2 linked regions of the Bacillus pumilus genome follow. The protein of the gene in region 1 interacts with the protein of each later gene in a pairwise test. Links are inferred from orthologs where the notes say so. Each region holds a gene or a part of one and is shown on either strand. Other genes may lie near its edges.

What was found.
Region 2: the proteins of mreD (region 1) and tagH interact in binary tests that used the Bacillus subtilis proteins (3 or more experiments, as listed by UniProt). The link is inferred for Bacillus pumilus from one-to-one orthologs.

The regions. Positions count from the first base shown.
Region 1 is NZ_LT906438.1:2,478,526-2,486,981, forward strand. Bases 2,145-5,101 are described here. They hold mreD (rod shape-determining protein MreD), read right to left. Parts: upstream 3,904-5,101; coding sequence 3,385-3,903; downstream 2,145-3,384. Other genes in these bases: minD (septum site-determining protein MinD), read right to left, coding at 2,145-2,644; minC (septum site-determining protein MinC), read right to left, coding at 2,647-3,330; mreC (rod shape-determining protein MreC), read right to left, coding at 3,900-4,799; CKW02_RS12810 (rod shape-determining protein), read right to left, coding at 4,827-5,101. Outside these bases: CKW02_RS12780 (M50 family metallopeptidase), read right to left, coding at 75-944; CKW02_RS12785 (M23 family metallopeptidase), read right to left, coding at 937-1,728; more of minD, read right to left, coding at 1,841-2,144; more of CKW02_RS12810, read right to left, coding at 5,102-5,846; RadC family protein, read right to left, coding at 5,937-6,611; CKW02_RS12820 (Maf family protein), read right to left, coding at 6,660-7,229; CKW02_RS12825 (SPOR domain-containing protein), read right to left, coding at 7,407-8,426. UniProt on the Bacillus subtilis protein: Involved in formation of the rod shape of the cell. May also contribute to regulation of formation of penicillin-binding proteins.
Region 2 is NZ_LT906438.1:3,338,424-3,345,597, forward strand. What follows is about bases 1,756-4,662. They hold tagH (teichoic acids export ABC transporter ATP-binding subunit TagH), read right to left. Parts: upstream 4,058-4,662; coding sequence 2,453-4,057; downstream 1,756-2,452. Other genes in these bases: galU (UTP--glucose-1-phosphate uridylyltransferase GalU), read left to right, coding at 1,756-2,229; CKW02_RS17510 (ABC transporter permease), read right to left, coding at 4,077-4,662. In the rest of the region: wecB (non-hydrolyzing UDP-N-acetylglucosamine 2-epimerase), read right to left, coding at 1-1,078; more of galU, read left to right, coding at 1,348-1,755; more of CKW02_RS17510, read right to left, coding at 4,663-4,904; CKW02_RS17515 (CDP-glycerol glycerophosphotransferase family protein), read right to left, coding at 5,077-7,174.

The DNA of each region.
Region 1 (8,456 bases):
AGCACGGGTGCTACATATCCATAACATTAAAAAATATATCAAATTAGACGCAGAATGTCAACGTATTTTCATCACTAGTACGGCAAAAGAAGCTCTTCCATGGAGGAGGTAGTTCTTCGATCTGAAAAATATGCATGAAGCAGTTCATTTTCGTCAAGCTGGCTCATTTTCACGCCATCTCTTTCAATAATAATCGGATGCTTACAGCCTCTTTGGAATCGCGCCATGACTTCATATACTTTTTCCTCAGCGCTCGCTCTCAGCGGAATCAGCTTTTCTACCTTTTGCTCTTTTTTACCGTAATAACGTTCTAGTAAAAAACGAACCCTGACATAATGCCGCTGCCGGTACTCCATCACGAGTGAATAGGCTAAAAAGGTGAGCAGCACCCAGCCGTTGAATTGAAGCGGCGCAAACAAAAGTAATCCGCCTGTCAACAGACTAAAAAAGACAAGGGAGCCTTTTATGGCAAGGGCATGTGCACGTTGGAAAGGGTAATATGCTGATAAGAGCAAAAAGAATAATTTCCCGCCATCTAGCGGCCAAATCGGCAAAAGATTCACAAGGAAAATCGCCATATTATAAAAAGTGAACATCGTAAAAATGTCGTGTGAAATAAGAGAAGCTTCCATGAAAAACCACGCCATAAGCTGGAGCGGTACATGCTGGAGCGGCCCGCATAAAATGACCGCCAGCTCTTCCTTTAGCGGGCGGTTCCCATGCTCTTCTACTTCTACCGCTCCGCCAAACGGGAGTAGAAAAATCCGCCGAATGCGCCAATGATAATAGCAAGCAGCCGCTGCATGTCCAAGCTCATGGACAAAGACGATAATGAGCAGACAAAGCAGCGGCTTGATTTGACCAGAGAGGATCGCAAACGCCATCACAATCCACAGCAGCGGATGAATGTGAATTTTCGTCAGCATGACCAGCCATCTATTCAAAGGTCATCACCTGAATAGGATCGATAAACTGTTCATTTTGCTTAATGGCAAAGTAATATGTGCCCTTTCCTTGATCATCAAGTGAGATCTGGCCAATTTTCTCACCCTTGTCGACAAAATCGTATAAGGCCACATTGGCTTCCTTTAATTGACCGTACCAGCTATAGCTGTTATCCGCATGCTGCACGACCACTGTCAGCCCTGTGTCACTTTTCTTTTTCACTTCTACTACATAGCCTTCCTTCATACTGTCAATCGCTTCAGCCGATGTTTCGATTTTGACACCTGCTCCATTTTGCGTAAAGGATTCCTGTACTTTTCCAGAAGCAGGTACGGCCAGTTCTTGGTTCGCTTGTACATCTTTTTGGTCTTCCTTTTTGTCGGTTAAAAAGGCAAGGGGGTTTCCAACTGTTTTCTCAAACCAGCGATTGGCAGCAGCAAATTGAAAATCTTGCTCAAAGGTCTGCGTAATGATCGGCTTCAGCTGCTGAAACGGCCCTGCCTGACCTTTAAATGAAATGGCTACAATCAACACAAGAGACGCAGATAATAAACATTTCAGCACAAAGGCATTGGGGTTAAATAGCGGATGCTGATATTTCTTCGGCTGATGAGACGACGATTCAAAGGAAGACGACCCTGAATGCTTTTCTTCCTCTGTCAGCATGACCCATGGAGGGATATCCTCTTTTTTCTTGAAAGTCGTCTTCTTAGATGGAGCAGCTGACTGCTTCGTTTTGCGGCGCTGCGCGATTTTCTTTCGGTACTCGTCCACACTTTTCATGAGATCACCCTTTACATACAAACAGTTTGTACATTTTATGTGGTGACCTCATCTGATATGCAACAAAAAGACCGATTCTGATCGAATCGGTCTCATTTTACCTGAATGCTTATTAAGCTCTTACACCAAAAAATGCTTTCAGCTTCGCAAACATTCCTTTGTTTTCATCTTCAAATGATTGAAGTGGAACAGATTCGCCTAGTACGCGGCGGGCGATATTACGATACGCAATCGAGACTTTATTTTTAGCATCCATGACAATCGGTTCACCATTGTTTGAAGCCTTAATCACGTCATCATCATCAGCGACAATGCCAAGAAGATCAATCGATAAGTGATGGACAACTTCATCCACATCCATTGAATCGCCACTTTTCGCCATGTGTGTACGAATACGGTTGACAATCAAACGAGGTGGTTCGATATCTTCTTGTTCTAACAAGCCGATGATACGGTCGGCATCTCTTACAGCTGAGATCTCAGGCGTCGTCACGACAATTGCCTTATCTGCACCAGATACAGCATTTTTAAAGCCTTGCTCAATTCCAGCAGGGCAATCAATGACGACATAATCAAAGTCTTGTTTCAATGATTGAATTAATTCTTTGATCTGCTCTGGTTCTACAGCCGTTTTATCGCTTGTTTGAGCAGCGGGTAAAAGATACAAAAGATCCTCGAAACGCTTATCTTTTACAAGCGCTTGGTGAATTTTACATCTTCCTTCTACTACATCGACTAGATCATAAATAATGCGGTTCTCAAGCCCCATCACGACATCTAAATTCCGAAGGCCAATATCGGTATCAACTAGACACACCTTTTTCCCTTGAATTGCTAGTGCTGTGCCTAAGTTTGCAGATGTTGTTGTTTTGCCAACGCCGCCTTTTCCTGAGGTAATCACAATAGCCTCGCCCAATTTCACATTCCTCCCTCAAGCCTTGTCAGATTAGGTCTTATATGAGCCAATTGCTGCAGGCGTTCAATGATCATGTTGCCATCTATATCTAAATAAGCACATTCCATTTCATTTCCATCTTCTTTTTGATCTGGTGCACGGTTAAACACTTGTGCGATGCGAAGCTGTGTTGGAATCATACGAGATGCCGCAATGACAGCTTGTTTATTCCCATTACATCCAGCATGTGCCACGCCTTTTAAAGCGCCGAGCACAAAAATATTTCCCCCTGCACGAATCGTTCCGCCAGGATTGACATCTCCTACTAATAAGAGATCTCCTTCAACATACAGTACCTGTCCAGAGCGCACAATTTTGGCTACAGAGGTAATTTCGGCCTCTGCTTTTAATCGTCTCGCCTCTTCAGTTGACATGACGTCACTTTCAATAGAGTGAATGACGAGATGTTCATTTTCAGAGACTGCTTCAGTCAAACGCATTTCCTGATCCTCTGTTAAATACCGAAAACCAAGCTTAATATGCACATTAACCTTATGACCTTCCCTTCCATCTGTATATTGCTCAAGTAAAAGAACCTCTCGCAAGCCAGAAAGAAGGTCATCAAACGAACAGTCATCATTTAACTGTAATGTTAATCCGTTTTTTGTACCTTTTATTGTCACATATTGCTGTTTTTGAGTTTTCAAGATGCTCACCTCAACAACATACTCATTTCGCCGTATTTGGACAAACTCCTGCTTTTATTCGTCGATCAGTCCTTGTTTCATATTGATGAAAAAGAGCCTAAGCGGCACAACAAGTATGAGAGACGCAGCAGTATTTAAAAGAATCGTTGGAATAAAGCGTTCGATGACATACGTATTAAACGGCATAATACCTGGTTGAATTGTCGCTTGAACGCCGTATACATAAAACTCCATCACGGAAACAGCAATAATCGACAGAAAGACGACCACTAACATATTTGTTTGCAAAACTTTAAAGGCTTTCGCTAGCAAATAGCAGAGCGCTCCAAAGCCAAACATATGAACACCAAGTATGCCTGTATACGAAATATCATATAAAAGTCCAAAGATAAAACCGAAAATCACACCATATTTTTGATTCACAAAAGCCGTCATAAATACAAGTGCGAGTAAGATGAAATGAGGAGCTAAAATTTGATTGTCTGAAACAAATGGGAGCTTCACTAGATCGACAAAAATACTGTCAAATACGAAGATAAACAACATGACGAAAGCAAGAAGGAAACGTCTCACGATCCTTCCTCCTTCGTCAATTCAGATGCATCTGCCGTACTTGAGCTGCGATTCACCACAATCACGCGGTCTAAATTGTTGAGTTCAGCCGCTGGTTCTACATAAATGATTTTTGTCAGGCCGTAATGATCTGGCTCGATTTCACTCACCTTACCAATCGTCAAGCCTTGAGGGAATACGCCCCCTGCTCCAGATGTTTCAACAAGATCTCCTTTTTTGACATCTCCATCTGCATCAGATTTCAGAATATTCATTGTCAGCATTTTTTTCTTACTGTCATAGCCGTTAATAATTCCGTTGAGTTCTTCTTTGCCCTTTTTCGCAAAAATTTTCGTTGAAATTCTATTATTTTGGTCAGTAGAGCTTAGCAACCTTACAGTCGAAGTAAAATTGTTGAGCTTATCACTTTCAATTTTCCCAATTAACGCACCACTCTCATTTGTGACCGCCATATCTTTGTCAACGCCTTGTTTTTTCCCTTTATCAATCATGACAAAGCTATCCCAAAGGGACGGGTTTCTAGCGATAACCGTTGATAGAATTGGCGTATAATCACGAATAGAGTTCACATAACCGAGCTGCTTGCGAAGCTTTTTGTTCTCATCTTCTAGTTCTTGAAGTTTCGCCTCATATTGGGTTTGTCCATCAAGTTTTTTTCGAAGACGTTCGTTTTCATCGTATGTGTTCTTTAAATCTTGTACGTTCCCATAAATACCGGCGATAAATTGTGATGGTTTATGAAAGACACCTTGAAAAAAGCCTGTCGTATCCCCCACTAATTTTTCCGGCCATGAAGCACCTCTGCCGCTTTTCACTGAAAAACCAATCATGGCCACCAGTACGATGACACAGACAAGGAGCAACATTAATCTTTTATTCATAAAAAACTGCGGCATGTCTTACACCTCTTTATTTACGCCCGATTATCGATTATCTTTTGATTTTCCTTTGAACAAATGAATATGCTCTAGTGCTTTTCCTGTTCCGATTGCCACACAGTCAAGCGGGTCTTCAGCAATAATGACTGGCATCTTCGTTTCATCACTAATGACTTTGTCAAGATTACGAAGCAATGCACCGCCGCCAGTTAAGACGATTCCACGGTCCATAATATCTGCTGCCAGCTCAGGCGGAGTTTTTTCAAGTGTCATTTTCACCGCATCAACAATTGTTTCCACTGTATCGCGAAGCGCTTTTGCAATCTCATCTGCTGTAATCGAGATTGTTTTTGGCAGACCAGTTAAAAGGTCACGGCCCCGAATATCCATTTCATCATGTACATCAGGCTGCGCAGAACCAATTTCCATTTTAATAGCTTCTGACGTACGATCACCGATCATCAGGTTATACGTTTTACGGATGTAGCTGCTGATCGCATCATCCATTTCATCTCCTGCCACGCGGATTGATTGTGATGTCACAATACCGCCAAGAGAAATAATGGCTACCTCTGTTGTACCGCCGCCAATGTCAACAACCATACTTCCTGTTGGCTCCCATACAGGCAGGTTAGCACCGATCGCCGCAGCAAATGGCTCTTCAATCGGGTATGCGTCACGTGCACCAGCTTGTCTTGTTGCATCAATAACTGCACGCTCTTCTACAGCTGTAATACCAGATGGTACACATACCATCACGTAAGGTTTACGAGCAAAAAGCCCTTTGCCTTTTAATGCTTGATTAATGTAATATTTCATCATTGTTGCTGTCGTCTCGTAATCTGCAATGACTCCGTCTTTCATTGGGCGAAGTGCCACAATATTACCAGGTGTACGGCCAATCATGTTTCTCGCGTCATTTCCAACCGCCACTATAGACTTCGTATCAGTTTCCAAAGCTACGACCGAAGGTTCTCTTACAACAATGCCTTTTCCTTTAATAAAAACAAGCGTGTTCGCTGTTCCAAGATCTATTCCAAGGTCTTTTGTACCAATTCCAAACATATGTATGTATCTTCCTTTCTTAAACCAAAATTCCCTTTAGGGAAAAACTCATAAACTCTATTATATCGTAAAACATTGAAAAAAAAAGTGTTACAAATACCCTTTTTCCTTCAAACTCACAAATTTTTGATCACCTATGACCAGATGATCAAGCAGCTGTATTCCAATCAGCTTTCCACATTCAAAAAGTCGCTGTGTAACTTCAATATCTTCCCTGCTGGGCGTCGGATCTCCAGATGGATGGTTGTGCACACATATAAATGAAGCGGCCGATCGTTTAAAGGCTTCTTTGAAAATTTCACGCGGGTGAACGATCGATGAATTCAGGCTTCCAATAAACACGGTATGTTTATGAAGAACTTGATTTTTTGTATTGAGATAAAGACAAACGAAATTTTCCTGTGTCAAAAATCTCATATCTTCCATCACAAAGTTCGCTCCGTCTTCTGGTGTGCGGATCACATAGCGGTTATCCGTCGTTTGATGGTGTAATCTAGTGCCGAGTTCTAAAGCAGCTAAAAGAGAAATCGCCTTCGCCTTTCCAACTCCTCTAATCTTCGACATTTCTTCAATTGAGGCTTCTTTTACAGAGCGAAGACCGCCAAATGTTTGCAGAAGTCTTGCAGAAATTTGGAGAACTGATTCTTTTTTCGTGCCTGTTCTTAGAAGAATCGCAACAAGTTCATGATTTGACAAACTGCTGGGCCCGTATTTGATAAATCGTTCTCTCGGTTTTTCATCATGAGGGAGATGCTTTAGCAGCATAGGGAAATCGTTCAGGATGACCACTCCTTTTAGAATTCCTTCCTGTCTTCAAAAAGGGGTGATTCCAAAGGTTTCAAGCACTCTGACTGTTTTCGCAATAGGTAGACCGACAACGGAAAAATAATCACCATCTATTTTTTGAACAAACAGTGCGCCTTTCCCTTGAATGCCATAGCTTCCCGCTTTATCAAGGGGTTCGCCCGTATCGATATAGCGGTCTATTTCATTTTGAGTCAGCGTCCAAAATGTCACTTCTGTCTGTTCATAAAATGTTTCTTTTCTATTCTCTGACTGAACCGTGACACCCGTCAAGACTTGATGTGTCTTTCCTGATAATAATTGAAGCATAAAAGCCGCTTCTTTCTTATCTTTTGGTTTCCCAAGACATTTGCCGTCAATTGCAACAATTGTATCTGCACCAATGACCACAGCTTTGGGATTTAATCTTTGAATATCATTTGCTTTTTGTTCTGCCAACCATTGGACGTTCTCAGCAGGGGAAAGGTTTCGATTAATTTCTTCTTTTAAATGACTTGCTTGAATGTCATAAGAAAACCCTGCTAGATCAAGCAATTCTTTTCTTCTAGGTGATTGCGATGCGAGAATCAATTGGTTCATGTTTGTTCATCCTTTCAGGGTTTAGCCTAAGAAGTAAGATACCCATTCATCCTAGCAAATGTACATCTTACCGACAATTTACGAAAATTCATTTTTCATGTACCTTCATCATTATGTTGGATGCAAAAGAAAAAAACTAGTCATTTTTTGACTAGTTTCGTTTCTTAAAAAATGATTTTACGTATTTAATTGATCAAGCAATGCCTGCTGAGATTTCCATCCATTTTCAGCAGTTGGGTCATTTAAGAGCTGCACAGCTTTTAGCAAACTGCTTTTAGCCGGTGCATCCTCTGTTTTGGCACTTTCAAGCTCAGAAATTAGCTGCGTGACTTCCTTTTGATCCACTTCATCGCCTGCAATCACTTTGGATGATAATACAGATGCCTTTTCTATTAAACTAGTCAGCTCATCCGGCACTTGAAATGAGAGCTCCTTTCCTCCCCACGCCTCAAAGTGCTGATCAATCAATTTCTTCCCTACAGCGCTTGTCATCCCCTGCTCTGTCGCAAGCCCGGCAATGACATAATATCCATCATCCATGGAAACCTTTTTCCCAGCATATCCTGCATCTTTTAAACTGCCAACTAAGTCATCTGCTCCTTTTTCAGAAGAGAATTTCCCAGCCTGTACAACAAAGGTTGATAAACTGCCAGAGGCACTTTTTTCATCTTTGTTCTCTTTTGATTCATCTGTAGTACCTGCATTCGGCGCATCCCCACCAGCTTTCATCGATGATTGATTTCCAGAACCAGATGCCGAGACACTGATATCTCCACCTGAAGGATTTGATGTACCATCTTGACTTAAACTAAGCGCAAACACCCCAAGGCCTGTCCCAAGAACGACCGCAAACACAATCGTTGTCATCACTCTCTTGAAGGGACCACGATTTTTACCGAACTTCTGATCAAAGGAGCTTTTTTTCTTTTGATAAGGTGTGACGACTTTTGGATCAGAATGATAAATATGATCAGCAGCATCATCCCACTGGAAATCTTCTTCTTTCGGTTTAGACGAATCTTCCTGAGAAGCCGCTGTCTCCTGTTCAGAATGTCTCTTTTCCTCCCAATTCGAAAACGTCACTTGATCCTCTTGCTGTTTTGGCGGCTGATGATCATCTTCATGCACCATTTCTTCCTTGCCATTAATATTGACCTTTAGCCCTTGTTTTTTTGCCTGCCTCTTTTTCACTGTCATTCCCCGCTTTCTGACATGTTTGTAAGAAAG
Region 2 (7,174 bases), 860 kb from region 1 along the record:
CAATTCGTCTCGATGCTTGTCCGTCACCATAAGGGTTAGACGCCTTAGACATGCTGTCATACTCCTTCTGATCTACTAGCAGCTCTTTAGCCATTTTGTAAATGGTCTCTTCATCCGTACCTGCAAGCTTAAGTGTGCCTGCTTTCACGCCTTCTGGACGTTCTGTTGTATCACGGAGCACTAAAACTGGCTTCCCTAGAGAAGGCGCCTCCTCTTGTACACCGCCAGAATCCGTTAAGATAAAGTGCGAAGCGGCAGCAAAGTTATGGAAATCAACGACTTCAAGCGGTTCAATTAAGTGTACACGATCGAGACCGCTAAATTCTGTCTGAGCTGCATCACGTACGGCAGGGTTTAAATGAACAGGATAAACGACCTGAACATCTTCAAACTCTTCTACAACACGTCTAATGGCTCTAAACATATTTTTCATCGGCTGGCCGAGATTCTCTCTGCGGTGGGCCGTTAACAAAATCATTTTATCCGTGCCTATTTTCTCTAAAATAGGGTGCTGATAATGCTCAGTAACTGTAGTTTGCAGGGCATCAATCGCTGTATTCCCTGTCACACAAATGGTCTCTTCTTTTTTATTTTCAATTAAAAGATTCTGCTTCGCTTCCTCTGTAGGAGAGAAATGAATATCGGCAATAATGCCTGTCATTTGACGGTTCAATTCCTCTGGGAACGGCGAATACTTATTGTGTGTTCTCAATCCTGCTTCGACGTGCCCAACTGAAATTTGGTGATAAAATGCTGCCAAGCTTCCTGCAAAGGTTGTTGTAGTATCCCCATGGACAAGGACAATATCAGGTTTTTCTTCTTGGAATAATTGGTCTAGCTTTAACAGTGCATTTGATGTGATTTCAGATAATGTCTGGCGCTGCTTCATGATGTTTAAATCATGATCTGGCGTAATTGAAAAAGCCTCAAGAACTTGATCAAGCATTTCTCTGTGCTGGGCTGTCACAGTGACAATCGAATTTATCAGTGGATGTTTATTTAATTCAAGGACAAGTGGTGCCATTTTGATCGCTTCAGGTCTAGTACCGAAAATAGTCATTACATTTAGTTTTTTCACTTGTTTAATCCTCTTTCCTAGTATAGTACTTTCAATTATACACAATTTGGAGGATAAATTTAATGGTATAAAAAAAGAAATTTACATTGAATTAACGTTAAATTTCTCTTTCCTTTACATTTAACATATAAAATATGAATTATCTAAAATTCATTTTAGTGAAATCATTTGTCTTTCCTATGATTTGTAAGTTACACTTTAAACAGACGACCAAGAACAAACATTGAGTGATTAAATCGGTTATCTATGTAAGGAAGGTGCAAAGTTCATTGAAAAAAGTACGTAAAGCCATTATACCAGCTGCAGGTCTTGGGACACGTTTCCTCCCTGCAACAAAAGCTATGCCTAAAGAAATGCTGCCAATCGTTGATAAACCAACCATTCAATATATTATTGAAGAAGCTGTTGAATCAGGAATTGAAGACATTATTATCGTCACTGGAAAAGGAAAAAGAGCCATTGAGGATCATTTTGATTTTGCACCAGAGCTAGAGCGCAACCTAGAGGAAAAAGGGAAGAGCGAGCTTCTAGAGAAGGTGAGAAAATCCTCTAACATTGCTGACATTCATTACATACGTCAAAAGGAACCTAAAGGACTTGGACACGCTGTTTGGTGCGCACGCAATTTTATCGGTGATGAGCCATTCGCCGTTTTATTAGGCGATGATATTGTTCAAGCTCAAACACCTGGGCTTCGCCAGCTGATGGATGAATACGAAAAGACCCTTTCATCTGTGATCGGTGTTCAGCAGGTAGCAGACAGCGATACGCATCGCTACGGGATCATCGACCCTCTTACACAAGAAGGACGCCGCTACCAAGTGAAAAACTTTGTAGAAAAGCCGCCGCAAGGTACAGCACCATCCAATCTAGCCATCTTAGGACGATACATTTTCACACCAGAGATTTTTATGTACCTTGATCAGCAAGAAATTGGTGCAGGCGGGGAAATTCAACTGACAGATGCCATCCAAAAGCTGAATGATATCCAGCGTGTATTCGCCTATGATTTTGAAGGAAAACGATACGATGTTGGTGAGAAGCAAGGATTCATCGAGACGACTCTCGAGTTTGCCCTTCAAGATGAGGATCTAAAAAAGAAACTCATTCCATTTATGAAACAGCTTCTCGAAAAAGAAGAAGCGAATTAAAAAAAGCTGCCGGAATCGGCAGCTTTAGATTGTTGACAAAGTGCTAAAATGATTTTTATTTTAGCACTTTGTCTTCTTTTCAGCGTGATAGAAAACCTTTGAAGTCTAGGAAGGGCGAGCACTGGCGCGGAGCGAATTGAATATTCGTGAGCACCAGCGCGCAGACCTGACAACGAATGCGAGGGTTTGTCTACACGCTGAAGCTGCCTTAATCGGCAGCTTTTTATTTCATCACTGAAATCGTCAGTGTATGCTGTTCATTATCAATGACAAACAGATTGCTTTCGCCCTTTACTGCGAATTTCGTTTGTTTCTCATTCATCCAAACCTTCTGTTCTGTCAGTCCAAGTGTCGAAGGAGAGATCGGCATCACCTCATGAAAGACAATAGCATTTGCTTGACCATTTTGAATGACATAGTCAGTTTTCTCTGTGGTCAATCGCTCGATCGTACCGCCTTGATCACTTTTGATCGAGCTCAGCGTCTGCATTTTTTGCTTAAGCACCGATTCTTCTTTTCCGAGGAAAGAAAGTAAATACTCATACGAGCCAGCAGATGCGGGCGATACATACGAGTTGAACTGTCCAGGTCCAATGGATAAAGACTTTAATTCCTCTGCATGTTGAAGCCCTTCAGGTTTGACAAAATACGTCTCTGATGCTGTTTTGATTTGAACGGTTTGTTTATTTTCAGCGACAGCTTGTACTTCTTGTCCGAATGGCAAAGTGACACCTACCTTCTTTTTCATGGCTTGATCTTTGTACACCGTGAGTGGATCTGCCGTGACAAGCGTCTGTCGATCCACCTTTTTCATATCAGGCGCCCCTTTCGTTAGCTGGTTCTTTGACTGAGGCGATTCTGTCTTATCTGCTGGGATGGCGCCAAACGTCGCCAGTGTACGAAGTGGACGATCCGAAAACATCGATAAGGCAAGTAAAATCGTTAAAACTGCTATTATCGTCACTTGAAAGGCTGGTCCAAAAAAGGAACGTCGTTTTCCGTTCTCATCATATCGAGACACCTTCTCTGTCTTTTTTTGTACACCTTTGCGACCTTCTTTGTGTTTCAATTGATATTCTTTTTTTTCTTTTTTAGAAAGCTTGTTAAACCATTCAACAAACTCCTTATACTCTTTCACGACCTTCTTCGTCTCATCAAACATACGAAGCTCACCATAATGCATCCAAGCCACTCGGTCACAGATTTTTTGAATTTGGCTAATGGAATGGCTGACAAAAAAGATCGTCTTCCCTTGTTCTTTAAATTCTGTGATTCGATCCACGCATTTTTGATAGAAGGTTTGGTCACCAACAGACAACGCTTCATCAATAATCAAGATATCTGGATCGATATGCGCTGAAATGGCGAAGCCAAGACGTGACTTCATTCCGCTTGAATAGCTTTTCACAGGCTGATCAATAAAGTCACCAATATCCGCAAACTCTACGATTTTTTCATATAGTTCGTCTATCTCTTTATTCGTCAGCCCCATCATCAAACACTTGAGGCGAATGTTGTCTTTCCCGCTTAATTGGTTGTTTAGCCCTGCCGCAATGGCAATTAACGAAGGCTGACCGTCCATATCAACTTCACCACTTGTCGGTGGAATGATTTTCGCAAGAAGATTCGACATCGTTGATTTTCCAGATCCGTTGATCCCTACAAAACCAATCGTCTCGCCTTCATATACATCAAAGGACACATCACGAACAGCAAAGAAACCTTTTTCATTTTTATTAGGAAAAAACAGCCCTTTAATCTTATCTGACTGCTTTTTATATAGGACGTATTGCTTGGATACGTTTCGAAACGAAACCTTTAGTTTCATCGTATAATCTCCTTACTTTTTAAAGAAAATCGACAAATTTATCCCTAAATTTCATATGAAGCAATGAACCGACTGTTAAAAGAAGTAGCGTGATCAGCCAAAAATAAAGCGTATATTTCACATCATGGAAGAACCATTCTCCCTTTAACAAGCTATTTCTAAAACCATCAATAATGTAGAAAAGAGGATTCAATTTTAGTATATCCCCGATCCATGCTTTGTCTCCAGTGAGCTTCTCTGAGATATTCCAAAAAATCGGCAGCAAAAAGAAAAGTAAACGTGTCACTGATTGTAAAAGAAATTGATAGTCTCTCACGAGTACGCTAATCGTGGAATTAAACAAACTAAACGAAAACATAAACGCGATCATACAAATAAGATAGTATATATATTGTAGCCAATGCGCATCAGGATATATGCCATAGGAAATCAGCACAATCAGATAGACACCCATCATGACAAAGTAGCTGAACAAGTTGGACATAATCACTACAGACGGCAGCGCACTAATCGGGAAATTCATTTTCGATACCATATTAATACGTTTAAACACACTGTTTGATCCATCAAGTATCGTCGGACTAATGAAGAACCAAGGGATTAATCCAGCCAGCATCCAAATGATAAACGGAACTTCCATCCCTCCAATGACAATTGGCTGTCCTCCGCGAATTCCCAGACCAAAAACAAACCAGTAAGCCAGCATTTGAATCAATGGATTTAAAAACTGCCATAAAACACCTAAATAATTCATCTGATATTTTGATTTTGTTTCATAAACAGCAAGTCGCATAATCAGCGGAAATGAGCTGATTTGCTCCTTTAATATCGTCAACATTGCGTTCATTCTAATCTTCCTTAGATATAAGTTTTTGGGATTACTTTTTTAAAAAGCACCGCTCATAATTGTAACAGATAACGATGCACATTTCATCTTATAACAAAAGTCATGCACGTCAAACTAGAAGACAAAAACCCCCTGAATCCTTTCAATCGTTGATTCAGGGGGTCCTCACATATTAGATAATTTGGTGTTCTTTTAAGAAATCCGTAATTCTTTTCGTATTCTGATTATCGTTAAAGCTGTTGATTTTCAGGTATTTTTCTTTATATTCATCTTCCACAACATACTGACAATCGATCGCATGTTTCACGATTCGAATCAGCTCTTGTGTATTATATGCTATCGGTCCTGGTGCATTTTCATCGTTTACAGGAGGAATCGCCTTATACTGTCTAATCAAGTAATCTTTTTCTTCCCAATAAAAAATAGGGTAGGCACCTCTATATTGTGCATCATAAATAGCAGATGAATAATCAGTAATAAACACTTTTGACACTTTTAGCGCTTCCGATGGGTTATCAGAAATAATATGTTTATACTGAGGCAGATTTTGATAAACGTACTGTGAAAATTTGTTATGCGGTACAATTAACAGACGATCAAGAAGACCTGCTTCTTCAAAGCTTTTGATGATTTTGATTAGAACTCTATAGTAAGATGTTTCTTCAATTCTATTCGTATAAATAAGTCCCTCTTCCCAATATCGGTAAGTTGGCATAAAGGCGATCTTATCTGCACCATCTACTAATTTGGCATGATCAAAGGTTGCCAGACCTGTCAAAATCAAATCCTCACGATCATAGTTCATTTTATAAAATTCACCGGCCTCTAATTCAGAGCTGATGACTGATTTATAAATATTGTATTGATTCTTGTCTTTATGGAATCCAAAGGCCATTGGATTATCAACCGGTTTAGCAAACATAATGCCATGCTGTAAAAAGACGAGTGGGACACTCATGATTCTCTCTCTGAGATGGTCAATATACAACCTATCATTCAGAACATGGTTAGATAATTCACTTGATATAAAATAACTGGCATTAAATATACTTAAATAATGTCTGAGACTGTATTTCGGTATGATACCCTTTCCATATTTCGCTTTCAATGCTGGATATGCGTTTGATTTCTTATTAAGAATAAAGTAATTTTTTGAGTCTGTTTGACAATTTTCCTGTACATAGTCATACACTCTAATAGCTGATTCATCTGCTTTATCACTCTTTTTCTCAAAAAACAAATTCACACGATACTTTTTGTCTTTATAGAATGATGATAGGATACTCGCTATTTTTATTTTCACTTTACTAAATAAAGAATATTCCTGTGAATAAGGAATAATGGTTGATGTCACATTTCCAAATAGATTGGTTCTTAGGACTTGCAGCTTGTCCCCATTCTTTTTCGTGATATATGTTTTGACCTTCTTATCCCTCTTTTTCAACCTTAAACTATGGATAATTCGGTGATCATTTCCTACGAACAAGTTATTGTGGATTCTGCTGTCTAAATCAAGATCATTTAACGAAATTTTAAAGAAACCATACCTTTTTAGGAATTTGATCTTTCTAAATGGTCTTATAAATTTCGCCACTTGGTAATCAGAATTTCTAATGTACAGATATTCATATTTTTGGTCTGAATTATACGCGTAATGTGTCAGCCTTCCATAAACATAAAAGCTATTAAACAAACTAAAAATACGTAGTCTTGATGTATGTTTTGTAACAAGATAAGGGTTTCCTCTTACTAAGTAAACACCATTCGTTCTTACATAAATGTAATACCTTTGTTTATTAATCACCAAAATATTAATGATATTATCTTCTTTGAATTGCTCTAATGTATCTTTACCAAAAACCTTGAGCGGCTGATATCTTGGAACAAGTCTAAAGTTGACGATTTTCTTTTGCTCAGTCACCTTATTTAAAATTTTGATTTGATTACGATTATTCACAGTCACTTCAATATCTTTATGTTCCTGCATCACATCAAACAAAATTTTCCTTACATTTAGTTCTTTATTTTGGCAATCATACGTAACGACAAAGTTGAAGGGACTATATTTGATAAAGGAGATGTCTACAAATCTTCTATCTGCCCCATGAATCTTCAAATCCATTTTATAATTCCGATTGATCTCATCTAAGTTCAGCAGCCCTGAGAATAATAACAGTTCCTCTTCGCCTCTATATAAGCCATAGCGGTCTAACCCTAATTGTTTGACATATATATCTTCAAATTGATTGTTAATGTCGATAGGATGTATT